2 linked regions of the Xanthocytophaga agilis genome follow. The protein of the gene in region 1 interacts with the protein of each later gene in a pairwise test. Links are inferred from orthologs where the notes say so. Each region holds a gene or a part of one and is shown on either strand. Other genes may lie near its edges.

What was found.
Region 2: the proteins of QNI22_RS25055 (region 1) and priA interact in binary tests that used the Escherichia coli proteins (3 or more experiments, as listed by UniProt). The link is inferred for Xanthocytophaga agilis from one-to-one orthologs.

What each region holds. Positions count from the first base shown.
Region 1 is NZ_JASJOU010000010.1:62,263-77,628, forward strand. Bases 8,986-11,890 are described here. They hold QNI22_RS25055 (single-stranded DNA-binding protein), read left to right. Parts: upstream 8,986-10,152; coding sequence 10,153-10,629; downstream 10,630-11,890. Other genes in these bases: mutY (A/G-specific adenine glycosylase), read left to right, coding at 8,986-9,964; gldE (gliding motility-associated protein GldE), read left to right, coding at 10,766-11,890. Outside these bases: tuf (elongation factor Tu), read right to left, coding at 1-437; QNI22_RS25020 (ABC transporter ATP-binding protein), read right to left, coding at 1,045-2,841; gliding motility lipoprotein GldB, read right to left, coding at 2,923-3,906; QNI22_RS25030 (porin family protein), read left to right, coding at 4,132-4,797; QNI22_RS25035 (Rne/Rng family ribonuclease), read right to left, coding at 4,879-6,435; QNI22_RS25040 (tetratricopeptide repeat protein), read right to left, coding at 7,277-8,200; QNI22_RS25045 (HU family DNA-binding protein), read right to left, coding at 8,318-8,620; more of mutY, read left to right, coding at 8,909-8,985; more of gldE, read left to right, coding at 11,891-12,097; QNI22_RS25065 (ABC transporter ATP-binding protein), read right to left, coding at 12,468-14,255; transcription antitermination factor NusB, read left to right, coding at 14,602-15,366. UniProt on the Escherichia coli protein: Plays an important role in DNA replication, recombination and repair. Binds to ssDNA and to an array of partner proteins to recruit them to their sites of action during DNA metabolism. Acts as a sliding platform that migrates on DNA via reptation.
Region 2 is NZ_JASJOU010000002.1:313,819-329,427, forward strand. The notes cover bases 5,161-8,308. They hold priA (replication restart helicase PriA), read left to right. Parts: upstream 5,161-5,542; coding sequence 5,543-8,074; downstream 8,075-8,308. Other genes in these bases: QNI22_RS08110 (Hsp20/alpha crystallin family protein), read left to right, coding at 5,161-5,308; QNI22_RS08120 (hypothetical protein), read left to right, coding at 8,211-8,308. Also shown: QNI22_RS08085 (hypothetical protein), read left to right, coding at 1-839; QNI22_RS08090 (lysophospholipid acyltransferase family protein), read right to left, coding at 882-1,745; QNI22_RS08095 (geranylgeranylglycerol-phosphate geranylgeranyltransferase), read right to left, coding at 1,880-2,806; QNI22_RS08100 (GNAT family N-acetyltransferase), read right to left, coding at 2,912-3,424; menB (1,4-dihydroxy-2-naphthoyl-CoA synthase), read right to left, coding at 3,692-4,516; more of QNI22_RS08110, read left to right, coding at 4,916-5,160; more of QNI22_RS08120, read left to right, coding at 8,309-8,513; QNI22_RS08125 (glycosyltransferase), read left to right, coding at 8,627-10,015; QNI22_RS08130 (class I SAM-dependent methyltransferase), read left to right, coding at 10,034-10,759; QNI22_RS08135 (hypothetical protein), read left to right, coding at 10,914-12,407; QNI22_RS08140 (acetyl-CoA hydrolase/transferase family protein), read left to right, coding at 12,769-14,058; glmM (phosphoglucosamine mutase), read left to right, coding at 14,505-15,609.

The sequences.
Region 1 (15,366 bases):
AACTCAGGATCGTCTACCAAGTCAACTTTATTCATAAACACTACCAACTGAGGTACACCTACCTGACGAGCCAAAAGAATGTGCTCTTTTGTTTGAGGCATTGGACCATCTGTAGCAGCAACCACAAGAATAGCACCATCCATCTGAGCAGCACCTGTAACCATGTTCTTCACATAGTCAGCGTGACCTGGACAGTCAACGTGTGCATAATGGCGCTTATCTGTTTGATATTCTACGTGAGCTGTATTAATAGTGATACCACGTTCTTTTTCTTCAGGAGCATTATCAATAGAAGAGAAATCTCTTTTTTCTGCCAACCCTTTATTAGCCAACACTGTAGTTATAGCAGCAGTCAAAGTAGTTTTACCGTGGTCTACGTGACCGATGGTACCAACGTTTACGTGGGGTTTGGAACGGTCAAACGTTTCTTTTGCCATGTTTGAAAATCCTCGTTTTAAGTTATGTGATAAAAGTATAATTAAATAAAAAATTGTACTTAACAGAGCCGACGATGGGATTTGAACCCACGACCTCTTCCTTACCAAGGAAGTGCTCTACCCCTGAGCTACGACGGCCTAAGTCAATTTAAATTAAATGCTAAAAAGTTAGCACCCTGACCATAAAAGAAAAAGCAGAAAGTAAACTACCTTCTACTTTTCCTAGAGCGGGAGACGGGGCTCGAACCCGCCACCTATAGCTTGGAAGGCTATCGCTCTACCAAATGAGCTACTCCCGCTTAAACAATCCCTGAATAAATCTCGAATGAAAACCTTACATTACTTCACTCACCATATCAACTCATTCAGCATTGATTGAGTGGGGGCGGATGGATTCGAACCACCGAAGACATAAGTCAGCAGATTTACAGTCTGCCCCATTTGGCCACTCTGGTACACCCCCTTGTTTGCGTCCCTTGCGAAAGGGAATGCAAAAGTAGCGACTTTTTCTTTACAGGCAAATTTTTCTCAAAAAAAAAGTGAAAAATTTTCAAAAAGTTACCCACATCAGGTCTCAAAAGAAATCAAAAATCTAAAAATCAATAACTTATGAGATTTCAAATTGAAGGCGCAATAAATTGCTATAAATTCCATTTTCCTTGTCTGAAAGATCATCATGAGTTCCTTGCTCTTGAATAAGACCATCACTAAGAACATAAATATAATCTACTTTCCGGATAGTAGCTAAACGGTGTGCGATGATGATCGTAGTACGATCTTTCATCAATTCATCTAAGGCATCTTGTACTAGTCGTTCACTTTCGGCATCTAATGAGCTTGTAGCCTCATCCAGAATTAAGATTTCTGGATCCTTAAGGATAGCTCTGGCAATGGCAATACGTTGTCGTTGTCCTCCAGATAACTTTACTCCTCTCTCTCCTACAATTGTACTAAAGCCTTCAGGAAACTTTTCGACAAACTCCAGAGCATTTGCCTTGCGTGCAGCGGCTTTAATCTCATCTAAAGTAGCCAGCGGCTTTCCATAGGATATATTCTCAGCTATGCTACCACCAAACAACAAAACATCTTGAGGAACAATACCAATATGCTTGCGTAGTTCTTTTAATTCTAGAGCTTCAATATTAATCCCACTAACCAATATATTTCCAACAGAAGGCTGATAATATCTCAGCAAAAGAGAAGTAATTGTTGATTTCCCTGAACCACTATGTCCAACCAGAGCAATTTTCTGACCATTACGAATTTGTATATTAATCCCTTTGAGAACCTCGATATCCGGACGAGTAGGATAGCTAAAATGCACATTTGAAAATGCAATATCTCCGACTTGTTTTAAAGTTTCTTTTTCAGGAAAACTTGTCTCTTCATTTTCTTGTCCGAGTAATTCTCTGATACGTTCTGATGCGCCTATAGTCTTTTGTAGTTGTGAATAGATTTCACCTAAGCCTGCAACAGAAGCTCCGACAAATCCGGTAAATAAAGTAAAACTGATAAGATCACCAGCCGTAATAATTCTTTGAGAATACAAAGTAGCAGCATACCATATCACTCCAACAATCCCGCCTAATACCACGAAAATAATAAAAGAAACAAGTAAACCTCTGTACTTTGCACCATTTAAAGCATTCTGAATTACTTTCGCCAAAGCATTTGAATAACGATTTGTTTCATACACTTCATTGGTATAGGCCTTCACAGTATGTACTCCCTGAAGGGTTTCCATAACAATTGTATTAGCATATGCCAGACTATCCTGCGTTCTTTTAGAAAGTTTTCGTATATATCTCCCGAAGATTATTGCACCAATAACAATTATTGGGAAAGTAGCCAACATAAAAAGCGTCAGCTTGGGATAAAAGACGAGTAATAATAAAATACCGACAACTAATGTGATTGCTTGTCTTAGAAATTCAGCCAATGTAAAAGAAAGCACATCCTGCAGTTGCTGTACATCAGAAGTTATTCTGCTGGTCAATTCGCCTACTCTTCGTTCTTCAAAAAAAGGTATAGATAAATGAACCAGCTTATCATACAGCGCAACTCGTATATCCCGTAACGATTTTTCACTAACATTAGCAAAAGTTCTTATTCTTAGAAATGCAAAAATTGCATTTAGTAGCAATATACCCATTAAAGCAATAGTCACCTGGTTAATGGAATATCCACCTGCTTTGTTGTCAGCTGCATCAACTAATTTTCCTGCGAGTAATGGGAAGCCTAATGTAGCTAATGCGGATAATGCTAAACTTATTAATCCTACAATAAGATATCCTCTGTAAGGTCTTACAAACTTGAAAATCTCCAAAAAACTTTGTATACCAGCTTTATTAACTTTCCTTTTTTTGTCTTCCTCTAAGATATCATCTCTATTACCACGTGCCATTTTTCAAATAATTTTTTATAAAACAACTACAACATTAATTTCTTATCCCCAATGTTTCTCTTATTTCAAGCTGACAGTTATCTATTCTCCTTTAAATTTTGACTTCATAAAAATATTTTGTGAATCAGGATTACTTAGTAAAGAAGATAATGTTACTTCAGAATTTTCATCCAAATATTTCTTCACGATCTGCCATCCTAGCCATCTTCCTATTGCACCTGGACAATCTGTCCCAATTTCTGCTGTATAAGGACGATCACCTATGTATTTCACCTTCTTGAAATGATTTGTTTCATATAAAAGCTTCTCTTTTACAAAATGCGCCCAGATCACATTTTTGTGCTCTTCAGCATCCTTCAATTGTTTTTCAGTGTAAAAAATAATCAGACTGTCTGGTGTTTCTGGCATTACTTCATGCGTGAACTCCAACTTCTTAGCCGCAATAATCATTTCATTTAAAAGAGACTTATCTTCTGTATTTGTAACAATAAATTTTTCTGCCAATACACTCATTATGGAGGGTACTAATGCCTCCAATGTATATTTCTTCAGTAAAAAGTTAGGTACACTAGGCACGAATGTAGCCTTTTCTCCTGCATAGAAATCCAGGCTGATTACTATCAAACTATCTGAAACAGATAAAGCTGCTGCATCTCTTGAAAAATGTCCTAACCCAGAAATTACAGTTTTGACTTTAGGCGGCTTAAAATCCGGATAAAGTTTCTGTACTTGACTAAATGCTTCCGCAAATTGTGTCTTTACTTCTCCCAAATCGCCGGCATTCTTATTTAGTTCGTTATAAAATTTCTGAAAAGCAGGATTAGTTACTGTCTGATAAATCCGATCAACAAGAACAGAATCTGGCATATCTGTCTCTGACAAGAAAAATATCTCCTTCAGGTTCCTGTTTTTATCCAAAAAATGCTGAATTTCTGCCCTTGTCTTAAGATTTATCATTTCTGCGTCAAGTCGTTCAATTACAATGGGAGAAACTTCCTTCGATGTACATGCAGCAAGCAAGAACAATACAGCAATTATACTTTTTAGCAATTTTCTGTCGTTCATTTCAGTGATAAGACGATTTATGAGTAATAAAATTTTATGATTTTGTGGTGGGAATATGTAAACTTGCAGCTAACTGATTGACATAAAGAGATAAACAATTGTGCAACAAGCTATTCAGTTGTATAGGTCTGGAGTCTAAGTAAACTATAAAATTCTTTCAAATTAAAGTAGTATCTTTTTCTAAACAAAACCCGCTTTATAATAAGCTAGAAAACGTACAAAATTATGAAAAAAATTGCATTACTTTTTTTCGCCGCTTTTTTGTCTGTGCAGGCATTCTCTCAGGTAAAATTGGGCTTTAAATTCTCACCAGCTGTTGCATTTAATTCTGCTGTTACGGAACGCGATTATGATGTAGTAGGTAAAAATGGTTCTGGTTTGCGTTTTAGTGCAGGTCCTGTTATGGATTTTTTCTTTGCTGATAACTATGCATTCCATACGGGATTATGGTATACTGTAAAACGTTCTGGTATAGAAGGAACTGTAAAAGGAACAAACCTTTCCAGTGTATATAATATGCAATATTTACAAGTGCCTTTAGCTCTAAAGTTTTTTACCAATGAAATTGCTACGGATATGAAAATTTACTTCCTGATAGGAGGAACTCTTGACGCTAAATTGGCAGAGAAACCTTTAGATAAACCTACAAACTATATCTATAACTCTGTGAATGGAAAAAATGCCTTTCGCCCTGCTGATGCCGGATTGTTATTGGGAGCAGGTAGTGAACTTATAATGGGAACAAATACAGCTGTATTCTTTGGTTTGAGTTATAATCGTGGTCTTGTAAATGCATTAGGTAATAATGTAAAAAATGGCAGTGATCGCGTAAATGATTTTGTAAAGGTTCGTAATAGTATGTTTTCTCTTGATCTAGGAGTTAAGTTTTAAAATTCTGGCCTATCTGGCATCTAGTATTATAAAAAAAGCATTGTGTTTAAACACAATGCTTTTTTTATAATACTAGTCAGCTTATGGTATGATTTCTATTTCGTCACCAAATTTATTTACAAACTTATATTCGGTAATTCCTAAAGAAGAATCTTTAACGATCTTAATCCATGTTTTGTAACGGAAAAACCATTTCATTCGTCTGGAAGGAAGTCCGTTTGTAAAATAAGCATGTAGATAAGGGTGAACTGTAAGAATAATGTGCTTTTCATTCTGTCGTGTGATAATGTATTCCAAATTGCTTTCAATCTGGTCTGTCAATAGAATGGTTGGCCCCACTTTACCAGTACCACCACAAGTAGGGCAGGTCTCACCTGTAGAAATGTGAAGCTCCGGCCTTACTCGTTGACGTGTTATCTGCATTACACCAAACTTTGTCAAAGGCAGAATCGTAAACTTAGATCGGTCGCTTTGCATTTCTTCTTTCATTTTCTCATAAATCAGGCGTTTGTTTTCCGCCTTTTTCATATCAATGAAATCAATAGAAATGATCCCTCCCATATCGCGTACCCTTAGTTGCCGGGCGATTTCTTTTACAGCTTCAATGTTAGTATTGACAGCTGTAGCTTCCTGGTCAGCTTCAGTGTTGGAGCGACTACCACTGTTCACATCTATCACATGCATCGCTTCTGTATGCTCAATAATGAGATAGCCTCCACCTGGTAGACTTACCGACCGACCAAAGATTGACTTTAATTGTTTTTCAATCCCAAACTGCTCAAATATCTTATTTTTGCCACTGTAAAGTTTTACAATCTTTTCTTTGTCAGGTGCAATAGTATGAATGTAGGAACGTATATCTTCATAAGCATCCTTATCATCCACTGTGATACTATCAAAACTTTCGTTGAGCATATCCCGCAGCATAGAAGAAGCTCGATTCATCTCTCCGATTATTTTTTCACGGGGTTTAGCTTCCCGTAATAACTTCATCCCATTCTCCCATTTCTCCATCAAATTCTGTAAGTCACGATCCAGTTCTGCCACTTCCTTACTTTCGGCCACTGTACGCACAATGATGCCAAAGTTTTGTGGTTTTATGGAATTCAGCAAACGAGCTAATCGTTGACGCTCCTGCTTATTCGTGATCTTCTTAGAAATATTAACAGAATTGGAAAATGGTACCAATACAATGTATCTACCCGCCAAAGACAACTCACAGGAGAGTCGCGGGCCTTTGGTTGAAATTGGCTCTTTTACGACCTGCACCAGAATAGGTGCGTTCTTAGTAAGTACCTGCGAAATTTTACCAAACTTGTCAATTTCAGCCTCTAGTTGTACACCATTTAAACGTGTACCATTGATACGCTTTGCAATGACATCTTGTGTTAGTTTGTGCAATGAAGAAAAGTTTGGACCTAAATCCTGATAATGCAGGAAAGCATCCTTTTCATGTCCAATGTCTACAAAGGCAGCATTTGAACCTGGCGATATTTTACGCACAGTGCCCAAATAGATATCACCTACTGTAAACTGGTTTTCGCTCTCTTCAATATGGTACTCTACAATTCGTTTGTCTCTTAAAAGAGCTATCCTCCCACCTTTTGCAGTGGAATTGATAACTAATTCGTTACTCAACGTTGTAATTTTTTTGAATGACCAATGCGACTCACTGTCAGTAATAAACGAACAGAAAATCGGTACAGAATAATACCGTAGAGTAAACTAATGTACGCGGAAAACAATTAACTCTGATGGCGATATGGGGATTTAGACGGCCACTGAAAGAGTTTACTGTAACTAATTTTGTCAGAATATGAAAACATACATGTAAAACACCAGTAGTATATGACTATTTCCTCTTATAAGGATAGATTTAGAAATATGTACTGTGTTTTTAATTTTTTCGAATACTAGATCTGTCCTGATAAACTGTTCAAACCAAACTTTAACAAATTAACATTCTGTAAAATTTCTTCTCAGGAGCAGACGCGGCAGTTTGTATACGCGCCAATTTACCTTTACAAAATATCGAGTTATTAACTTTATTAAGTTAGTATACTGATTGACAGATCAATTTAGGCAATCAAAGGCTAAAACCCTTATAATTAAACTATTTTGGAGTTTATCTGATAACCTGATGAATGCGTTTTGTCTGCTATGATCTATATTTTTATTTATCCAGATCAATAAAGCAGTATTATTTTCCTGACGTACAATTATATAATCTTACTGGTATATTTAGAAAAGTCCGAAACAAGACTTCCCGATAACTATGTAGCTAACGGGAAGTCCTGTGAAGAATTACTTCTTCTTATGTCTGTTTTTTCTAAGGCGTTTTTTTCTTTTGTGTGTAGCAATCTTGTGTCTCTTTCTTTTTTTTCCGCAGGGCATAATTGTAAAATATTTTAAAGTGAATAAATATGATAAAAGATCTTCAATATTGTATAGAATCCGATATCCTAAAAATCAACAGATATTAATTAGTTGCTTCCAGTTCTTTTAAATACTCATCAGCAGCATTTAATATCATTACATCATCTGTACCAGCCTTAGCTTCTTCTAAAAATTGTCTGGCACTAGCTTTGTCTCCCAATTCTGCATAACTTATTCCTAAGTATAATTTAGCCTGCAGATTTACAGGATTATTCTTTAAAACTTCTTTGAATCGCTCAACAGCCTTATCATATTGGCCTGAACGAATAGAAAGCAATCCTAAATTGAACAATGCCTGTTCGTTTTTTGGGTCTTCGGCAATCACTTCTCTCAACATCGCAATCGCCTGCATAGGAGAAGCAGAGTTAGCATATGTAACAGCCATTTTAGCTTTTGCATTCAGTTGTTTTGGATTTTTATCCAGAACTTTCTGATAATATCCCCGAGCCTTCTCTCCATAGATCTCTACCTTTTCGGCATCTGTCACAAAAAAGAATGCATCGTAACATGCATCAGCAGCACTTAGCAGATTTTCCTCAGAAGGCTCCAATCCAACGATCAACTCACGATATACTGCAACACTATCAAAAATCATTGCTTTTCGATATATGCCAGCTAAAGAATCCGCAAAAATAATCTTTTTTTCTTTATCCGTGCTATTTTTATATTGATTTGTCAGATTTTTTATAGCACTCGCCTGTTCTGCTGATAATGACTGACTATGTGAAGACTCAGTAGTCACAGCCTCGGCTTGCTGTCCTGTTGGCTTATTATCTATTTTCTTGTCTTTGTCACTTACAATTACTTTGGGTAAACTATACAACACTCCTATAGCAAGAAGAGCAACAACAATCGAAATAATCTGAGATTTCTTCATAACATATAATATATAACCGACGACAAAGTTGGTAATCATTCCTGACAATACCAATGCATCTTGTTCGTGTCTAATAAAAAAATGCCACATACTCATTGTAACGCAAATCAGTGTTACAATGAGTATGTGGCTATACGGTAATGAGTCTAGTTTGCCGTAGTATTTATAAACTTAAAATATAAAAGTAAGCCGAAAAATCTCTTCAGATTAGTTAGCCGATACTTTTATCTTTTTACTAGTCTTAATCTGCTCAACAAAATCTTTAGCAGGCTTGAATGATGGAACGAAATGTTCATCAATGATCATAGCTGTGTTTTTAGAGATGTTGCGAGCTACTTTCTTGGCTCTTTTCTTATTTACAAAGCTACCAAAACCACGGATATAGATATTTTCACCTTCAGCCATTGAGTTTTTCACAACGGAGATGAAAGATTCTACTGCTTGGGCGATGTCAGCCTTGTCAATACCGGTTTTTTCGGCGATTTCTGTAATTACTTCTGCTTTTGTCACTGTGATAAACTGGTTAAGAGTTTGCACTATTTATAGATTCATTCACGATTTAGGTTGTATCAAACGTTGCAAAATTAACATATTGTATGGTATAATAAAAATTATATCCTGTTTATAATCATTTAATTTTGAGGCAAATACTACATCACTTCTATTACAATTACCTCTCACCTAAATATATACTTATTTTACAGGAAAAGTAAATCACAGACTACGATCTTTAACGATTTTGAACAATTTTAGGCTTTTATTCATTATAACGAAAAAGGACTTTAATTATTTTTATCATTGATTAACCAAGACACATTTGCTTCGCGCCTTATTGAATGGTATGAATACCACAAACGAGACCTTCCTTGGCGTCACACAAACGACCCATATCACATATGGTTGTCAGAAATCATTCTGCAGCAAACCCGAGTGAAACAGGGGCTGCCTTATTATCAGAATTTTGTAAAAGCTTTTCCAACTATATTCGATTTAGCAGCGGCACCAGAACAGGAAGTATTACGACTATGGCAGGGTCTGGGTTATTACTCTCGGGCAAGAAATATGCAGGAAACTGCTAAAGCCATTGTAAATCAACAGAATGGGTCATTCCCTAATTCATATATCGCTTTAGTAAAACTAAAAGGGATTGGTCCCTACACAGCAGCAGCCATCGCTTCTTTTGCTTTCAAAGAATCCGTAGCGGTATTAGATGGTAATGTGTTCAGGGTGCTGGCTCGATTATATGGTCTGGAAACAGATATCGCTACCAGCAAAGCTAAAACCCTATTTTCAACACTGGCCAACCAACTTATTTCTTCAGATAGCCCGGATTTGTATAATCAGGCTATCATGGAGTTTGGAGCTATTCAGTGTACACATTCTTCTCCGGATTGTTTACTATGTCCTTTTCAACAGGAATGTGAAGCATTTCTCACAGGACGTCAAAACATCCTTCCTATAAAAAGTAAAAAAACCGTTATAAAAAATCGTTTCTTTCATTACATAGTTTTTCATGTTCAGAACCGCATTGCAATGCGCCTGAGAGGGAGTAAAGACATTTGGCAGGGATTGTACGATTTTTGGTTGAGTGAAAACGACAGTATTCTAGACACAGATGAATTGGTAAAACAACTTGATCTGGATTTATCTGATACCATCTATACCATCAAAGCACCTGAAAAAGCATACACACATTTATTAAGCCATCAACGTATTGAAGCCCGATTCTGGCATATACAATTAGAGGAAGTACCACAATCACAAGAAGGTCTGACATTCTATACACTTGAAGAAGTAGAACAACTTCCTAAACCTATTTTAATAAATAAGTATTTGAGTGAACATTTTTTTTAGCTAGTTTTAATAGAATAAGGCTACAAAAAACAATAAAGTCAATTTTTATATTTTGAAGTTGTTTAGGATAAGTAATAAAGGCTCCAAAAGCTTCTTTAATAATTATCCTAAATAACTTCTTTTTCTTTTCTGGTTTTCTTTATTGTTTTGTCATTGCATTTTCATTAAACCAAATTAATCGTATTGACATGGCGAGTTACAACAAAATCACATTAATCGGCAATGTAGGTCGTGACCCTGAAATCCGTCAGCTAAGTCCCGATCGTAAAGTAGTTAACTTTTCTATTGCTGTTAATGATGCATACACAGATCGGAATGGTGTAAGACATGAGAAAACAGAGTGGTTTAGAATCGAGTTCTGGAATCAAAAAGCAGATGTCGTTGAAAAGTATGTACGCAAAGGCACTCAGATATTTGTAGAAGGAAAACTTAGTGTACGCACCTATCAAGATAAAGATGGCAAAGATCGTTATTCTTTAGATGTATTAGGTACTGATTTTACGCTGCTAGGCTCCCGTGAAGGAGGTGACCAGGGAGGTTCTGGATATTCTTCCGGTGGTAATTCATCTGGTTCTGGAAATACGTATACGCCACAGGCAACAACAAAAGAAATAGATCCTCCCCTACCTCCAGCAGGTGATGGCGATGATGATTTGCCCTTCTAAGTATTAAATAGTTTGTAAAAGACCGATTGTAGCCTCATATTTATTACAAATACTCATCAACAAGTATGCTGGATATACTGTGTTCAGAATACATTTGACTATTTCATTCATTTCTACAAACGTATTTTTTACATCTTTGGAAAATAATACAGATACAGACGATCCTTTATCGTATGGGGTGTTTGCTTTCAATATAGCAGGCACCTTATCTGCTTTTTATATATCTATATTTGTTTTACTAATACTTTTCCTGTTTCTTTCCTCCCTCTTCTCAACTGTCGAGACATTATTTTCGTCGCAGACAAACTCAAATCAAAAAAACGATCTTAGACCTTCACTTAGCCTTCCTCCTTTTATTAATCATCTCTTTAGTAAGTCTAAACACCTTCTGGCTGTTTTACTCCTTGCAAACTATTTGCTAACAATAGCTATTACTATTTTAATTATTTATGCGGTCTGGTATACACAGAGTTCATACGAGATTGGTTTGTTGGCCAAAATAGTACTGATTTTTATTATAAGTTTTGTTGTCATATTTTTTGAAGAAGTATTACCCAAAATTTACAAATGGAATGCCTCTCCAGTAGACAAGGCAACCTCTTATATTATTCTTTTAGCCTGTTGTCTGCTATTTCCATTTGTATGGCTATTACTGAAAATAACACATTATATAGAGGCTTCGCTTCATAAAAAGGGATATAAGATATCTGCAGATGAACTTACTCATGTACTGGAAACCGATACTTCTTCAACTACAGAAAATGAAAAGCAGTTTCTACAGGGAATTGTAAACTTCAGTACAATTGCCTCAAAACAAATCATGCGTCCTCGTCTTGACATTACAGCATTTCCGATGGAACTGGATTTTCATGAACTTATGGACAAGATAAACAAGTCAGGTTACTCTAGGATCCCTATATATAATGACACTATTGATGAGATTGCAGGCATTTTATACATTAAAGATCTGTTGCCTTATCTAGATAAGGATGAATACTTTAATTGGAAACATTTTCTTCGTACACCGTACTTTATTACAGAAAACAAACGAATAGATGACTTACTATATGACTTTCAGATCCGTCGTGTTCATATAGCTATAGTTGTAGATGAATATGGTGGTACATCAGGACTTATTACTATGGAAGACATCATTGAAGAGATTCTGGGAGATATTCAGGATGAATTTGATGAAGAAGAAAAATCTTTCACTCAAATTGACACAAACACCTATGTTTTTGAAAGCAAAACTCTTCTGAATGACTTTTTTAAAATCCTGGAGATAGATTCAGAAATTTTTGATGAAGTCCGGGGAGACAGTGAGTCATTGGGAGGATTATTGCTGGAGCTATTTACTCGACTACCTCAAACAGGAGAAAAAATACGGTATAAGGACTGGACATTTTCGGTTCTTTCGGCAGACACAAAACGAATCAAACGTGTCAAAGTCACTATTGAGTCCACATAGTTTGGTCCATTCTGAAATAGTTTAACAATCACATAAATCATCTCAAATTATAGCTAGAGACTTGCCTCCTTAGTCAACATGTACTGGATTCAAGGCAAGATGTTTAATTGATCGCAAAAGTTTTGTTGCGGTGAATTATATGCAAAAAATATTTTGCGGTGAGTTACACCCATGAGAAAAAATGATCGGAGTTCCGATTAAAATAAAATCTCCAGTGAATACAACTCAATTTGCTTATTGATTGAACAGATTACTTTACCACTGTTAAAAAATAGTTTGCCGTGAACTATACGCAAACTAAAAATCTTCACTAAAAGAAGTTACTTCTTTTAGTGAAGATTTGGGATAACTTTTATGTATATAAAGTAAATTATACTTCTTCCGTCTGCAATTGTTTCTCATAGAGTTCTTTATATACACCATTCTGTTGAATCAAAGATTCGTGAGTCCCCTGTTCAACAATTTGCCCTTCGTCCAGTACAATAATTTTGTCTGCTAGTTTAGCAGATGAGACCCGATGTGAAATAATCACAGAAGTACGTCCTTTCATGATACGACTCAGACTATGTAAAATTGCATTTTCGGTTTTTGTATCTACTGCAGATAACGCATCATCCAGAATTAGCAGGCGTGGTTCACGTACGATGGCTCGAGCAATAGAAACACGTTGTTTTTGTCCACCAGAAAGAGTAATTCCTCTTTCGCCTACCCGTGTATCAAAACCTTCCGGAAAACGAACGATATTTTCGTATAAGTCGGCATCTTTGGCTGCCTGTATAATCTGCTCTTCCGTTACGGCATCTTCTTCCAGACCAAAGCGGATATTGTTGCGAATGGAATCCGAGAACAGAAACACATCCTGAGGGACAAAACCAATTTGCCCACGTAGTGAAGGAAGGCTATATTCCCGGATATCGACGCCATCTACTCGTATCTGTCCCTGAGTAACGTCATACATACGGCAGAGCAACATTGCTATTGTACTCTTTCCTGAACCAGTAGTTCCCAACAAGGCTATCGACTGGCCTTCTCCTACCTCAAAAGATACATTATCCAGCGCCACAATACCTGAATCCGGATACACAAAGCGAACATTGTCAAAGGTTACTGTTCCCTGAATAGGCTTCACAATATTCTTTTCTGATACAATATCGGTTTTGGTTTGTAGAAACTCGTTGATACGTTGTTGAGAAGCCGCTGCACGCACAATCATACTGGTAGTAAAGCCAAGTGATGCAATAGGCCAGGTCAACTGGTACACATACATAATAAATTCTGCTATATTACCTGCTGTCAAGGAACCTGAAATCACTTCCCGCCCGCCAATGTAGATGGTAAGAATTGTGCTTAGTCCCACTAGAGCCATAATCAGGGGATAGAAAAAGGCATCTATAGTAGTTAGTCTCAGAGATTTTGCTTTGTAATCATTGGCAGCATCCGTGAACTGTTCGGCAGAATGACTTTCCCGTACAAAAGATTTTAATACACGAATACCTGAAAAAGCTTCCTGAACGAATGTAGACAATTTAGATAGCTGAGCTTGAATACGTTCAGAGCGTCTTTCTACAGCTTCATTAACAAAATAAATACTGACTACCAAGAAAGGAAAAGGGAGCAACACATATAAGGTTAGTTTCGCATTGACAGAAAGCATATAGCCCACAACCAGAATCACTAAGGTAACCATATTAAGCAGATACATGATGGCGGGCCCCAGGTACATACGTACCCGGCTCACATCTTCAGAAATACGTGCCATCAGATCCCCTGTGTTGTTGCGACGATAAAAACTAAGCGGAAGTGTCTGATAATGCATATAGATCTCATTTTTGAGATCATATTCTATCAGTCTTGACATAACAATAATCGTTTGGCGCATAAAGAACAGAAAAATCCCCTTTATGACAGCCATTACCAGAATAACCACTCCATACATCAGAATGCTTTTGGCGAACACTTCAAGAATATGCTCCTGCGCCTGAGTGCCCTGAAGCAAAAAATACTGGTCTATCGTTTCTTTTACCAGATCAAAAGCATAGCGTACTACCTGAGCAGGAACTACCGCAAATAAATTGGAAATAATTGTAAACAGTGTACCCAATAAGAGATGCCATTTGTATTTAATGAGGTACTTGTTCAGATAGGCTAGGTGTTTCACGTTGTTTTTTGATGTTTTGCGTTTGTAATATATTGGTAGTTAAGAAGCTAAAAAGCCAGTTGTTAATCTACCTGATAAGACCTCTGATAAAGTAAGAAGCAAAATTTCTCATTTTCTGTTCCTTTTATCAAATTAATAAACTTCAATCCTTGGTTCAGACATTTTTTCGTACCTTTGCGCCTGCAATTTCCGGATTATCTTTATAAAAAGCATTTTCGGAGATCGATATCCTAAAAATAAAATAAGACCTGATCATAGTGATGACGTATTTAGTAATCCAATAGATTTAATGAAAGGTCTTGTATTGAATTAAAACCTAAAAACATTTTAAAACGTTCTTTGATAGATGCTGAACCGACGAATTCTTAGGGCAAAAGCGATGCAGGCTATATATGCATATACACAAGCTGTAGAATCAGACTACCAACTGGCACTAGATACTATTGCAGATACATTTGTACCCGATCTTAATTCTATGCTACCACAAGACCCTAAGAAGTTGGAAGGTAGCCGTCAATGGGCTACACTTTTGTTTGAAGAACATTACAAAGCCAAAGCTGTTTCGCCAGATGAGGATGCACCTGTGGAGGTACGGAAAGCAGCTAATTATGCAATTAATTTTTTTCATGCACAGTGCCAGAAGGATGCCAAGTATCTTGAACAAAGCATGATAGCCGATGCAGAAAGTATTTATGATTATTATCTGCTCTCTCTATGGTTGGTAACAGAAGTGGCAGATCAGATTTCCGTAGAAGAAGATGAGAAAAGAAACCGGATTTTAAAAGAAGCACCTTTGTCTTCCCGAGCGCTGAAACTTACAAAAAATCAGGTAGTTGACTCATTACGCAAAAGTACTACATTTCAGGATAAACGAATTCGTAGTGGCATAGACAAACTACTGGATCCGGATCTAGCACGACATTTGTTGCAGGAATTGAAAAAAGATGCAGCATATACAGCCTACCAGCAATTGGATACATCTACATGGGAGCAGGACTGGCAGTTTATAACAGAAGTTTTAAAAGTAATTATATTCAAAAGTGAGCCTGCTGTACGTTTCTGGGAACAACTGGATAGCAACTGGAGTGGAAATGAAGATATCGTAAGAGGC
Region 2 (15,609 bases), on another replicon or contig:
TTGCCAGACTGTATAAAAAACAAGGTGAGGCAGCTAAAGAATTTCTTTCAACTAATGATCTCTATACCTTACGCACATCACCCAATGCCCAGTTGATTGAACAGTTGCTATCTTTTACAGATAAAGCAAACAAAACAACGTACGAAAAAGAATTGCTGGCAAAAATTGATAAGACAACACCCAAAGATGTATTGCTTGAAATGAAAGCAACCTTTTTGTTACGTGCAGACAAACTGGATGAAGCCGAACAGATCTTTAGCAAGCTCACCTATAAGTATGAAGATATTGAAGGCATTCCTACTCAGGATCAGCTTAAAGATTGTCATGAATGTGTAGAAGGTTCATCTGAACACTTTTCCAAATTACAACTGATACAGCAAATCAAAGCCTTGAAAAAACAGGCAGCAGATACAGACAAAGCCAAAGCACTGGATGCCACTTATAAGTTAGGTACGATCTATTATAATACAACCTATTTTGGATTTGCATGGAGAGCCATGGATTATTATCGACCTTATGGAATTCCATCTGTTTCGGCAGATGATTACACAGATTGCAGCCATGCACTGGACTACTATTCAAAAGCAGCCGAGTTAGCTAAACAAGTAGGAAATAAAGAACTGGCAGCTAAAAGTTTATTTATGGCGGCAAAATGTGAACAAAATAACTATTACCTGTATAAAGCACCCAAACCAGATAGTTATTATGAAGGGCTTCCACCTAGCTATGCTCCTGCTGATCGCAAATACTTTACACAACTCAAACAGCAGTATGCAGCTACTCAGTTTTATAGCAAAGCACGTCAGGAATGTTTTTATTTAAATCATTTTACACGTTAGCAATTAAAAAGGCTCCTGGGTTCAGGAGCCTTTTTAATTATTCTAAATTTGTTCTTTTTTTGTCAAGGCAGGTCGTTTATACTTCCATCGAGCATGTGACCATAACCACTGATCCGGATACAACTGAATATCTCTTTCTACTTTCCGTACATAGTCTTCAATCAATTGCTCTGACGTAGTCTCTGATAAATCTTCCGAGATTACTTCAAACCAGGTTTCATAGTATCCTCTTTTTACACGCCGCATCCCTGTATATAGCACTGGATAATTGGTTCGTTTGGCAATTCCTGCTACTCCGGTAAAAAAAGGTGTATCCTGATGTAAAAATGTAGTCCAGTATGCCTGTTCCGGAAAAGGTGTTTGATCTGCTACCATCGCAATGATGCGTGTGATGTTTTTACGCTTCACCAGTTCTCTTGCCACTTGCCTCATCTCTACTGGATGAGGCCCGAACCGACTACGAATCTTCAACATCAACTGATCAAAAGAAGCAGTAGTAAGTTCTTTGTACACAGCATCCACATCAAAACCTAACGTTACGCCATTCCCAGCAAGAAGCCATTCCCAATTACCCAGATGCGAGGTCATGACAACAATCGATTGCCCTTTCTTCAAATAATTGGTAGCAATTTCCTGATTGGTTATCCTGATTCTTTTTTGGAGATCCTTTTTTGAGATACTGAGCAACTTCAAGGATTCAACAGCAATATCTGCCAGATTTCTATAAAAATTCTTAGCAATCTGCTCTCGTTCTTTCTCGGTTTTATCAGGAAAAGAAAGACGTAGATTCTTCTCTACGACGTCTCTCCTGTATCGGATCACATAATAAGCCAGAAACCGGATTATATCTGCCACCCCATACAAAATCCACAGAGGAAGCTTTGCAAATAACTCCAGTAAATACATGAAAGAAAATGTTTCGCAATAGAATTAAATAAACGGCAGCAAAGGTAGTAAATATACAATAGCCCTGGTGCAAAAATTAGTTATCAGCCTGGGTAAGGTATAAACACATTTAATAACAACCAAGACCCATTTCTTCACACAAATACCATACTCACAACTCCTACCACAGAGATAAGTTTACAAATCTGGCTCAGATACCCAAAATCGCTTCTGGTATCAGCCCGAACCAGTTGCCGGACGAACCATAACATAGGCAAAAGAATAAACAGACTGAAATACCAGATCAGGCGTTCGGGAAGAAATGGAGCAAAAGAATATAAAGTGATTAGAAAGGTCAGTATCAGAAAATAAAGAAAGAGTTTGGTACGACGTATTCCCCATACGATAGGTAATGTGCGACAACCAAAAGTAGCATCTCCCCTTACATCTTCCATGTCCTTGATAATCTCACGAATCAATGTAATAAAAAATGCAAAGACTGAATATGTATACACATATAGTCTATTTTGAGGATTATAAAGAACAACTACCCATAATGTGGCAGCGGTTAGCAATGCCACTATAAAATTGCCAATAAAGGGAAGTCTTTTTAACTGATTGGAATAGAGCCATAATAAAAAAGCGGCAATAAAATTAACCAGACCAATACGCAATCCAATCAGTGTACCAATTCCAATTCCCAGAAAGTTCAGAAACGAGTGAGCAAAAATAGCCTGTCGCCTACTCATAATCCTACCTACAACTACCCTGCGAGGTTTATTAATGGTATCAATCTTTATATCATAGTAATCATTGATAATATATCCGGCAGCGGCAATACATATTGTGGAGAACGCCAAGCCTAATAAATGTAAATCAATAAGATGATTCCACCACTCGCCCTTTGGACCTACCAGACAAACACGAACCAGATATTGCGTTAGTGCAACAATCATCAGATTAGGAAATCGGATAAGTCGCAATAACGCTCTTAGAATAATCTGTCGGCTTCTTCGTTTTTTACGTAGCTGTACCACAAAAGTCTGGTTGGATTGATGCATACGAAGGTAAGAGGGATTCATTCTAATTACAAACCCCTTGAAATAATGTTAGTTCCATTATTAGTTTATAAAAAAAAGAGCCCATGTATGAATATACACAGGCTCTTCTTTTTGGTATAGAGACTCTTAGTAAAGTTCCTTATACATAACAAAATCATTCATCCAGAAATCTCCGATTGGAGTATTTTCTTCCCGCGCCTGCTGATATCCACATCGTTCATAAAAACGAACGGCAGGATTATAACGGTTGACATTCATTTCCAGCATGCGAGCTCCCCGGTTTTTTACTTCCTTCTCAAGATGCCCTACCAATGTACGTCCATATTTTTGTCCCTGAAAGTCTGGATGAATATGCAACTTATGCACTTTATATACTCTTTCTTTGTCTTCTCTTAAACTATAGGAAGCATATCCGACAGCTGCATCTGCAACATATAATATCAGAAAAGTATGTCCTTGATCCCGTATCTGTTTTTCTACAGCTGTTGCAGTATAAATCTCTTCATACATGTAGTCAATTTGTGCCTTGGAAAGTATTTCCCGATAAGTAGGTTCCCAGGTAGCTTTAGCTATAGATAAAACATCTGAGATCTCATTTTGGGTAACTTCTTTGATAAGCACACTTGTATCTGTAAGCATATACATCAATTATTCCAGGGATGAACACATTATATTGACAGGTATTAATATACTTCACTTTCCATTCGTAACCTGTACTACTCTAGTATTTCTACGCCGTCTTTCAATTACAAGATATTATTTTTTTCGTAAAAAATAGTTCTAAAATAATAATCTTTTAATCAGATATAGTCTGATTTTAGTAGAAGAGTCATCATTTTAAGGCCCATTACTTAGAAAAAGCATTGATTTTCAATATTATACCCTTTCTAAGTTTTACAACTGGACTTAAGGGAATTTTGGATATTTTGAAAAATCCGGTTTACGTTTTTCTAGAAAAGCTTGTTTTCCTTCTTTTGCCTCATCTGACAGATAGTATAGCAATGTTGCATTTCCTGCCAACTCCTGAATACCTGCCTGACCATCAAGTTCAGCATTAAAGGAAGCTTTTAGCATGCGTAGGGCAATAGGCGATTTTTCAAGTATCTTCTCACACCACTCTACAGTTGTTTCTTCCAGTTTTTCCAAAGGAACTACTTTATTCACCAGACCCATATCCAGTGCTTCCTGTGCATTGTACTGATCGCACAGGAACCAGATTTCGCGTGCTTTTTTCTGTCCAACAATACGTGCCAGATATGAAGCACCAAAACCACCATCAAAACTTCCTACCTTAGGACCGGTCTGCCCAAAACGAGCATTTTCAGCAGCAATTGACAAGTCACATACTACATGTAGAACATGTCCACCTCCGATAGCATATCCTGCAACCATAGCAATGACAGGCTTAGGAATAGAACGGATCAACTTTTGCAGATCCAATACATTTAACCGGGCTACCCCATCTTTACCTACATATCCTCCATGTCCGCGAACACTCTGATCACCACCACTACAAAAAGCATCCGGCCCCTCTCCTGTCAATATAATTACCCCAATCCGATCATCGTAACGGGAATGCGTCATAGCATCAATCATTTCGATTACAGTCAGCGGTGTAAATGCATTCCGTTTATGGGGACGATTAATGGTTATCTTTCCGATGCCATTATAATACTCAAACTTAATTTCCTCGTAATCCTTAATTTTTTCCCATGCAAATGTTGAAGCCATTATCCAAAGAGTTTAGGTTTAAAAGATAGTATCCGAATGCAATATGAAATACCAAGCCAGTAAGTTCAGCAAGCGGGCAAAATTAATGGCCTACAAGTGCATTTGCAAATAAGTTTGCTAAGGATTATTCTGCTACGAGTCCTGGTGTTTACCTGATTATCTGCGTAGAGCTGGGTAAAAACAACTACATTTTTACCCTATCTATAGAATACACAAAAAATAAAAGCGACTTTTTGACATATTCAGGTACGATTTTTCCACACAACGTAGCCAATTTGACATATGTATACTTGATTGTATGCATACTACAGGCATTAAAACTGGTCGGTATATAATTTGTAGATCCTAATTATACAAAACTTGTAATGTATTTTGTTTCATACATAAAAACAGGCAACTATGAAAAATGATTTGAAAGAGTATGTTAACCAGATTAACTGGTTAAATACAATTACCGGAGGAGTTAGTATGACTGCTATTCAGGTTGCGCATGATGCTGAGAAATTAGTAATCAGTTTATCTGCCCCTGGAGTAGATCCTGAGTCTTTTCATATATTCGTAAATAATGATAAACTGACTATTCACTCCTTCCTGCCGGAGATGTTTGATAAATTTATTGAAGAGGAAGAAGAGGACGAACCTGTACCTATGTTTCAACGGATCTTTGATATACCAAACTTTGTAGATAGCAGTCATATTCAAGCTGTATACAGTCATGGTCAGTTGCAGGTGCTCCTTCCATTTAAAGATAGAGATGAAGCTCCCCGGCGTATTGATATAGATATTTTATAATCACTACAATTTAAAGGCATACATGACGTTTTAGATATACTTATTAGTGTCTGTTTGCGTCAAGCACTTTAATTGTATAAAGAAAATGGAAGCGACCTATCGCTTCTTTTTTTTTTGTACCTTCGTCCTCCCGTTTTGTATATGTTCATGGGTTTTGTGTTTATCGAAGGCCTGTCATTATCTCAAAGAATAGTATAGCAGCAAGCCCCAACCTTCAATTGATTAAAAAAATTTGTGTCGTCATCTGATAACGAAATAAACGAGTCTGCTTCGCTTTCTTTAGGGCTTTTTCCTGAAGTAGTTACCCTGTTTGTGGATGTGATTGTACCACTTCCACTGCCCAACCTGCTTACCTATAGAGTTCCAGCTATCATGAATGATATGATACAGGTTGGCGCACGGGTTATTGTTCAATTAGGTACCCGCCGTATCCTAACAGCTATTGTAGCACGTGTGCACCAGGATCCACCAAAGAAATATATTGCCAAGCCTTTGCTTGAGCTTCTGGATGAGGCACCTATGGTTACTATCTATCAGTTGGAGTTGTTTCGATGGGTAGCAGATTATTATATGTGTCATATCGGAGAGGTGATGAATGCAGCATTACCTTCCGGATTAAAGATTAATAGTGAATCTAAATTACAATATAATCCAGAGTTTGATGTCAACACTCCTCTTACAGAAACAGAAGGAAAGCTACTGGAAGCTGTTCAGGAGAAAAACTCTTTATCTACAGATGAAGCAGCCCGGCTTCTGGGTCAGAAGGATATCTATCCTATTATTAAATCCTTAAGCAAAAAAGGAGCTGTACTGGTATATGAAGAGGTAAAGGAAAAATATACTCCCAAAATCGTCAAGAAGATTCGTCTGACCCGCGATTATGAAGATTGGGAGCCTTTAAAGGATCTGATTGATGAACTGGAAGATCGCAAGCAGTACAAACAGGTTGGTGTATTGATGAAATACCTGGCCCGCGTACCTGTGATGCAGAACCGTATAGCCAATGCCGATGGATTGGAAAAATCTGTCCTTGTTAAGGATGACATCTCTGAATCTGCCCTAAAAACACTGTTAAAGAAGAATGTTTTTGAAGAATTTGAGATAATCATTTCCCGTTTTGCAGATGTACCCTATTCAGGAGATGATGTCCAGCTTTCTGAGTCCCAGCAACTGGCTACTGAAAAGATTATGTCGTATTTTAAGACAAAAGATACGGTATTGCTGCATGGAATTACAGGAAGTGGAAAAACGGCTGTATATATCAACCTCATTCAGAAAGTACTGGCTTCTGGTTCTCAGGTATTATACCTTTTACCGGAAATTGCTCTAACCACTCAGATTGTATCCCGTTTGCGAAAAGTATTTGGGGACCAAATGGGCATTTATCATTCTAAATTCTCTGATAATGAACGTGTCGAAGTGTGGAGAGGGGTACTGTCTGGTAAGTTCAATTTTGTCATTGGAGTTCGATCTGCAATATTCCTACCCTTTGATAACCTGGGACTCATTGTAGTAGATGAAGAACATGAAAGTTCCTATAAACAATATGATCCTGCTCCCCGATACAATGCACGGGATCTGGCCCTGGTTGTAGCCAGACTTCAGCAAGCTAAGGTATTGATGGGCTCAGCCACTCCGTCGTTTGAATCGTTTTACAATGCCAAACAAGGCAGATATGGGTATGTAAAACTTACTCAACGTTTTCGGGAGGCACAACTTCCGGAAATTTCTCTAGTCAATATCAGGATAGAACGTAAACAGAAAAAACTAAAACACAATTTTTCAGATACACTGTTGACATCCTTAAAAGACAATATTACAAAAGGAGAACAAAGCATCTTGTTTCAGAATCGTCGTGGATATGCCCCTTATGTAATGTGTGAAGACTGCGGGTGGATACCTCATTGCCACCAATGCAATGTTAGTCTTACCTATCATCAGCATACGCAGGAAATGCGTTGTCACTATTGCGGGTTTACAGAGCAAATGTCTCATCAATGCCCTGTCTGTGGATCTACTCGTATTAAAACAATGGGTTATGGTACTGAAAAGATAGAGGATGAACTAAAATTATTGCTTCCTCAGGCCCGGACTGCTCGCATGGATCTGGATACGACACGTCAGAAAAACGCTATTCAGAATATTGTACAAGCATTTGAAGCAGGTGAGACAGATATTCTTATAGGAACACAAATGCTAAGTAAAGGGCTTGACTTTGACAAAGTTAGCTTTGTAGGCATATTTGATGCCGATCACATCATTCATTTTCCGGACTTTCGTGCCCATGAACGAGCGTTTCAACTCCTTACTCAGGTGGCAGGTCGTGCAGGTCGCCGGAATACACAGGGCCGTGTACTGATTCAAACAGGCAACCCAGAACTGTTTGTAATTGAGAAAATTCTGCAAAATGACTATGAAGGATTATACGAAAAAGAAATACCTGAACGGCAAAAATTTAATTACCCTCCATTTACACGTCTGATTCGTCTGATTATTAAACATGAAGATGAAATTACAGCAGAAGAGGCTGCTCAGACACTGGCAAATGGATTGAGGGAAAAGATGGGTAGCCGTGTACTTGGTCCAGAACCGCCTTTGGTTAATAGGATACGAAATCAGTTCCTGAAAGATATTCTGATTAAGCTTGAGAAGGATAATATAAACCTGCGCCTGATTAAAGAACAGATTCGAGAAGAGATTCAAAAAATCCTAACTACAAAGCAGTTTAAACAAACCACTGTTGTGATTGATGTAGATCCTATGTAATTTCGCATTTTTCACTGAGATCTTGCTTATTTGAAGAGATATATTATCGCTTCTTCCATCTGTTAGTATGTTACGAGATACGAAAATTCTATTTATTCTAATACTATTAGTTCTTAGTAGTGTAATATACTTATTTATGAATCCTCGGTATAAAGCAACTATTAATGAACTTCTAGATTTACGAAAACAACAATCCATAAAGCTTACTAATACACCTTATATACAAAAGAATATTGCACTTATAAAGACAAGTCCTTTTTATCAAGGTGATTCCCTCTGGATTGACTTTAATCGACGTCTACATAGCAATAAAATAACCATCAACAGCAAAATAGATTCTATTTATAATCAGCAAACCAAAATGGACTCTATTAATCAACAGGTAGTTGCCAAGAGATTACCAGCCCTTTATTTTATATATTTGTGCGCTTCAAAATAACTCCGACAATCTTTTCTAACAACACATAAATACATAGTATAGATTTACATCAAAAACCTTCATATACATTCCAAATGCAACTTTCGTCTATTAAAGAGGGTGTAATAACCCAAATGAATACAATTGCGCCCAAACGAAATACGTGGATAAAGCGGAACAAGTATTATTATAAGAACCTGGTTAAATTTCTAAAGTTTAATATTCCCGAAAATAGCAGAATTCTTGAAATAGGTTGTGGTACAGGTTATCTACTTAACGAGTTAAAGCCGAGTTATGGAGTAGGTATTGATATTTCGCCAGAAATGATACATATAGCTAAGGAGCAATTTCCTCAATATGACTTTCAGGTGATGGATGCAGAGCAAATTACACTAAAAGAGAAGTTTGACTTCATAATTATTTCCGATAGTATCGGATATTTTGAGGATGTTCAGAAAGCATTTTCCCAATTGCATTCTGTCTGCAACAAAGATACCCGTATTATTATCACCTATATCAATTTTATCTGGCTACCCTTACTAAGCCTGGCACAATGGTTAGGTTTAAAAATGCCGCAAAAACGTAGCAACTGGCTGGAAATAGAAGATATATCCAATTTACTCAAACTAACAGATTTTGATATTATTAAACACGGACGACGGTTTCTGTTACCCATTAATATCCCTATTATATCTTGGCTTTGCAACAATTACCTGGTGCATCTACCTTTCTTTAACTTATTTGGATTAAAGAAATTCATCATAGCACGTAGCATAGCTGAATATAATCAAAATCCTCAGCAAAAGAGTATAAGTGTAATTATTCCAGCCCGCAATGAGAAAGGCAATATTGAAGCAGCCTTACAACGGATGCCTCAAATGGGTAGTCATACGGAAGTAATATTTGTAGAAGGGAACTCAACAGATGATACCCTTGAAGAAATCAAACGAGTATGTGCAGCCTATTCATCCCTACTTGATGTAAAATATACAACTCAGGATGGTAAAGGCAAAGGTGATGCAGTGCGAAAAGGATTTGCAATGGCCTCAGGTGATATATTGGTGATACTGGATGCTGATCTTACAGTTCCTCCAGAGGATCTACCCAAATTTTACAATGCTATTGCATCTGGAAAGGGAGAATATATAAATGGGTCCCGATTAGTGTATCCCATGGAAGATGAAGCGATGAGAACACTAAACATAATGGGCAACAAGTTCTTTTCTATTATGTTTTCCTGGCTTCTTAACCAAAGATTAAAAGATACTTTATGTGGAACAAAGGTAATTTCGCAGGCCAACTATCAGAAGCTAATAGCCAACCGAAGCTACTTTGGCGATTTTGATCCTTTTGGCGATTTTGATCTTATATTTGGTTCTTCAAAATTAAATTTGAAAATAGTAGAAATCCCCATACGATATAAAGCACGTTCTTATGGAGAGACCAATATATCCAGATTTAAACATGGCTGGCTCCTTTTAAAAATGGTGGCATTTGCGATGAATAAAATTAAGTTTATATAAATTATTGTTCGAAAATTCATGGAACATATATTAGAAAAGCACAGACGTATTTGGGATGAAAAAAAGATTCTGCAAATAATCTACTCTGAATGGTATACTAAAATTATTAAAGACTTAGCCCAAACCCAAAAACCAACAGTAGAACTTGGAGCAGGAGGAGGAAACTTCAAACAATTTAAACCAGATGTTATAGCAGCTGATGTTGTTCCATTTGATTGGCTGGATATGGTGTTTGATGCACACCATATGCCTTTTAAAGATAATGAGCTAGGAAATATCGTTATGATAGATGTGTTACACCATCTGGATAATCCGGTTGCCTTTTTAAAAGAAGCCCAACGCGTTCTGGAGCCAGGTGGAAGATTAATCATGTTAGAGCCTTACCCATCGCTTTTTTCGCTCCCTATTTATCGTAAATTTCACCCAGAACCATTTATAATGGATGTTGATTATTTCCAAAAGAAAGAAACCAATGAAAAGGATCCATGGGACTCTAATCAGGCAATTCCTTACTTGTTGTTTTTTAAACATAGAGATACTTTCAAAAAAATATTTGGAGATCAGTTTCACCTAGCCTATAAGGAGCATCTCAGTTTTCTGTTATATCCTGCGTCTGGTGGATTCGAGAATAAATCTATGATTCCGGATTGGTCTATCCCAATGTTCCAATTCTTTGAGAAAGCTCTTACTCCTCTTAGATCTATTCTAGCATTCAGATGTTATGTCATCCTTGAAAAAAAATAAACACCCTTTACTAGTACAAAATCAATCATTAAGTATATATCAAAAGCTATTAGTAGTATTGGTGCCTTTATGCCTTTTTATATGTCATAGTTATATAAAAACTGCACAGGGTCCATACTATTTAGGTACTAATTCAGATCCTGACTATGTATACTTGATTAACAGTTTAAATCTGGCACAGTTTATTCCTCCTGGACATGTAGATCATCCTGGAACCCCTATTCAATGGATAGGAGCAGGAACAATTCGAATTGTTCATTTATTCGCAGAAAATAATTCTTTAGAAGAAGATGTACTAAAACATCCTGAATTTTATCTTACTACAATCAACTATGTATTATTGCTGATTACTATAATCTCCTTATGGCTTATTGGGAGCTTATTAAGCAATTTTATCGCTATAGAGTATAGTATATTCATTCAACTATCTTATTTTACATCACTGGAAAGCCTACATTCCATTACAAGAGTAACTCCTGAGCCTTTACTGGCTATTCTTTCTATGTGGATGATATATCTGATACTAAGGCTATATTATAAAGATGATGAAGGCATATATAAGAACTTTTATATCATTGGCTTTGCACTAATTGCCGGAACTGGTATTTCTACCAAGATTACATTTGCACCTTTTGCACTAATACCACTATTTATTTTATCTAATAGAGTCAATAAAATCTATTATTGTATTCTTTCCGGCCTTATAGGTCTTACATTATCTATCCCTGTCATCTTCTCCCGAAATTATTTTATTAATTGGATAAAAGGACTCACAACGCGATCTGGCTCCTATGGATCCGGGCCTTCAGAAGTTATTAATACACATACATTTTTCGAGCACCTAGACCTTATAATAAAAAACGAAATCTCTCTGACAATATCCTATAGTCTACTCACACTTACCCTTTTAGCGATATTCTTTTCTTTTTTTGCAAAAAAGAAAGATAATAGGTATCCCAATAGATTATTGGTAAAGATTCTTTCAGGCTTATGGATTTCCTGTACTTTATTAATTCTTTTAGTAGCAAAGCATTATCAATCACGCTATTTACTTCCTTCATTTATACTATCAAACTGCATTCTGTCTTTTGTCTTTCTTTTCTGGAATAACAAGATACAACAGCTCTCTTACAAAAATACATACTATAAAACTTTACTCTTCCTTTTTTCTATTGGATTTATTGGCAATGCATACTTCCAGTTTTCATCACTTTATAATAGGCTTCAATCTGATAAAATTGCTCAGTTAGCATCTCAAGTATATCTGAAGGGATCTCCCTACAATCAATTACCTGTTGTATATTATTATCGGGCATCATCACCTGAGTTTGCACTACAATTTGCACTTTCCTATTCAGGTGTTGCCAAAATGAGATATCATACTAGCCTTTCGAAACTTTATACTAATGCCTATTCTTATAACATTTTTACAGGTGTTTACTATCATTGGTTGGACAAAGTTGATATTCTGGAAATTCTTTCCCAACAAGAAAAGGTTCTTTTCCAAGGCAGCCCTACTGACAATTATCTACCAATCCCATCCTCTGGCCAAGAAAAGTCAAATGTGCCAACGCCATTTCTGAAAGTATTGCATAATTCCAAAATAGAATCTGTTTACATAGCAGATAGTCTGGTCATTAAAAAATAAGACACCATAATTCCTGTATTCTTGGTATGTATACGTTTAGCAATGAATATGGAACGGGTTAGAAGAGAGATGTATTTGCACAGAACAAATTTGGACCATGCTCAAAAGCCAGTAATATAAAAACCAGCATGAAAAAATATATTTTATGCTAGTTTTCATTGCCTCCAATCTCTTTATCTTCAAGTAAACAAATCGCCTGTCTTTCTGTATCATCAACAATAGTAAGACAAACTACCTGATTCCTCATTTTTATTGGTGATACAAATCATTCATACTGTTTTAATTCCCTCCTACCTTGCAGGAAATAGTTAACAGTTAGTACTTTTCAGATGTCTAGACATCTGTTATTAAAAACTATACCATGCAAGTTTCACTTCAATACACAACTGCAGAAGAAGCAGTTAAATATATTCAATCTGGCAATCGTGTGTTTGTCCACAGTGTTGCGCTTACCCCTCATGTATTACTTGATGCTATGACAACACAGGCATCACGACTGGAAAATGTAGAATTGCTTCATATCCATACCGAAGGGGTATTACCTTATATGAAACACGATTTAAAGAAAACGTTTCATTCCAATGCTATGTTTGTTGGAGCAAATCACCGAAAATTTCTTGCAGAAGGCTATGGTGATTATATTCCTATCTTTTTATCTGATATTCATTTACTATTTTATCGCAATATCCTTCCATTGGATGTAGCCATGATTATGGTTTCTCCTCCAGATGAGCATGGATATTGCTCTCTAGGATGTTCTGTAGATGTAAGCTTGGCAGCGGTACGGACAGCCCGATATGTTATTGCAGAAATCAATCCATCAGTACCTCGTACACATGGAGATGGGTTTATTCATGTAAGTCAGATTCATGCAGCAATAGAAGTAAATTATCCAATCTATGAGGTAAAACCAGAACCATTATCTGATCTGGAGATTTCGATAGGTAGAAATGTTGCGGGTCTGGTAGAAGATGGAGCAACTCTTCAAATGGGAATTGGAGGAATTCCTAATGCAGTACTGGCAGAATTGAAACATCACAAACATCTGGGAATCCACACCGAAATGTTTTCTGATGGACTTATAGACTTATTTGAAAGCGGCGCTATTGATAATTCATTAAAGAAAGTAATGCCCGGCAAGATTGTATCCTGTTTTGCAATGGGGACCCGCAGGTTATATGATTTTATCAATAATAATCCGGCTGTAGCAATGAAGGAAACCTCCTATACTAACGATACCAGTATAATCAGACGTAATCCAAAAGTAACAGCTATTAACAGCGCTATAGAAGTAGATCTCACAGGACAGATCTGTGCAGATACAATTGGTACATACCAATATTCTGGAGTGGGTGGACAAATGGACTTTATACGAGGGGCGGCCTTATCAGAGGGAGGTAAACCCATTATTGCACTAGCATCAACCACTAGTAAGGGAGAAAGCAAAATTGTATCTGAACTAAAACCGGGAGCAGCTATTACGACTACTCGGGCACACGCCCGATTCATTGTAACGGAATATGGAGTAGCTGACTTGTTCGGAAAAACCTTGAAACAACGTGCCAAGGAACTTATTGCGATTTCCCATCCAAGCCAAAGGGAAAATCTTGAAAGAGCAGCCTTTGAGAGATTTCACGGACATTACCAATAAGTCTGATACAACAGATAGATAACTATCAAATAAACTAGTCAATATGCCTAAAATGACATCAAGGCCTGTTACTAACACTCTTTTATGTAACTCACTCAAAACGTAGGGCTTGTATCTGAGCAGAAAAAGATATAAGCCCTAGTATGTCTATCGGAAGTTATTTACAAAAAAGAACCAATAAAAAATGTTATAGTAACAAAATAAAAACCCATTTCATAAGATACAGGAGTATATTCATTAAAATAAAACAAAAATAACCCTCTAATTGATAAGAAAATATACTATCTATCACCCTCATAATTGAATAAAATAAAATCAGATATAAAGACCCTCGCATTCCACTTTTATTTGTTATTTTTGCCTTCATTTTTAATTACACTTGTTTGGGATTGCACTCACTACCAATCCATACAAAATTCACAATACTCACCTTAACAGTATAGAAAGTGACATTAATTACTTCGATTTCAGGAATCCGAGGAACTATTGGAGGAAAGAGTGGAGGCTCATTGACTCCATCAGATGTGCTTAAATACACAGCTGCTTATGGAACCTGGATCAAAACACAAGCATCCGCTTCCAATACCTTCAAAGTGGTAATCGGACGTGATGCCAGACTTTCAGGAGAAATGATTTCCCGTATTGTATCATCCACATTGCAGGGATTGGGGATTGATGTAGTAGATATTGGGTTGTCAACGACTCCTACTGTGGAGATGGCAGTAGTCATGGAAAAAGCAAGTGGAGGTATTATCATTACAGCCAGTCATAATCCAATCCAATGGAATGCCCTTAAATTATTAAATCAACATGGGGAGTTTCTGTCAGCGTCTGATGGCGAAAAGATCATAAAACTTGCAGAAGAAAACGACTTTACCTATGCAGAAGTAAAGAAGTTAGGTAAGTACACCACAGACAACACCTATCTGCAGAAACATATTGAAGCTATTCTGGCATTGCCCCTTGTCAATCGGGCTGCTATAGCGCAACGTGGGTTTAATGTGGTAATAGATGCGGTTAACTCCTCAGGAGGTATTGCAGTTCCAATGCTCCTGGATGCATTAGGTGTAAAGAAACGCACGCTAATAAATTGTGATCCTTCCGGAATTTTTGCCCATAACCCGGAACCCCTTCCAGAACACCTTATCCAGATCGCAGCCGAACTTGAGAAAGGTCGTTATGATCTGGGTATAGTGGTAGATCCTGATGTAGACAGACTGGCGCTTATCTGTGAGGATGGAAGCATGTTTGGAGAAGAATACACACTTGTAGCTGTAGCTGACTATATACTCAAACATCATCCGGGAGGTAACACTGTTTCTAACCTGTCATCAACCCGTGCATTGCGGGATGTAACAGAACGATATGGTGGCCAATATTTTGCAGCTGCTGTAGGTGAGGTAAACGTGGTAACTGCCATGAAAGAATGTCAGTCTATCATTGGTGGAGAGGGTAATGGAGGTGTAATCTATCCGGCCTTGCATCATGGACGGGATGGCCTGGTAGGTATTGCACTGTTCCTGAGTCACCTGGCTGAGTTTGGGTATTCTA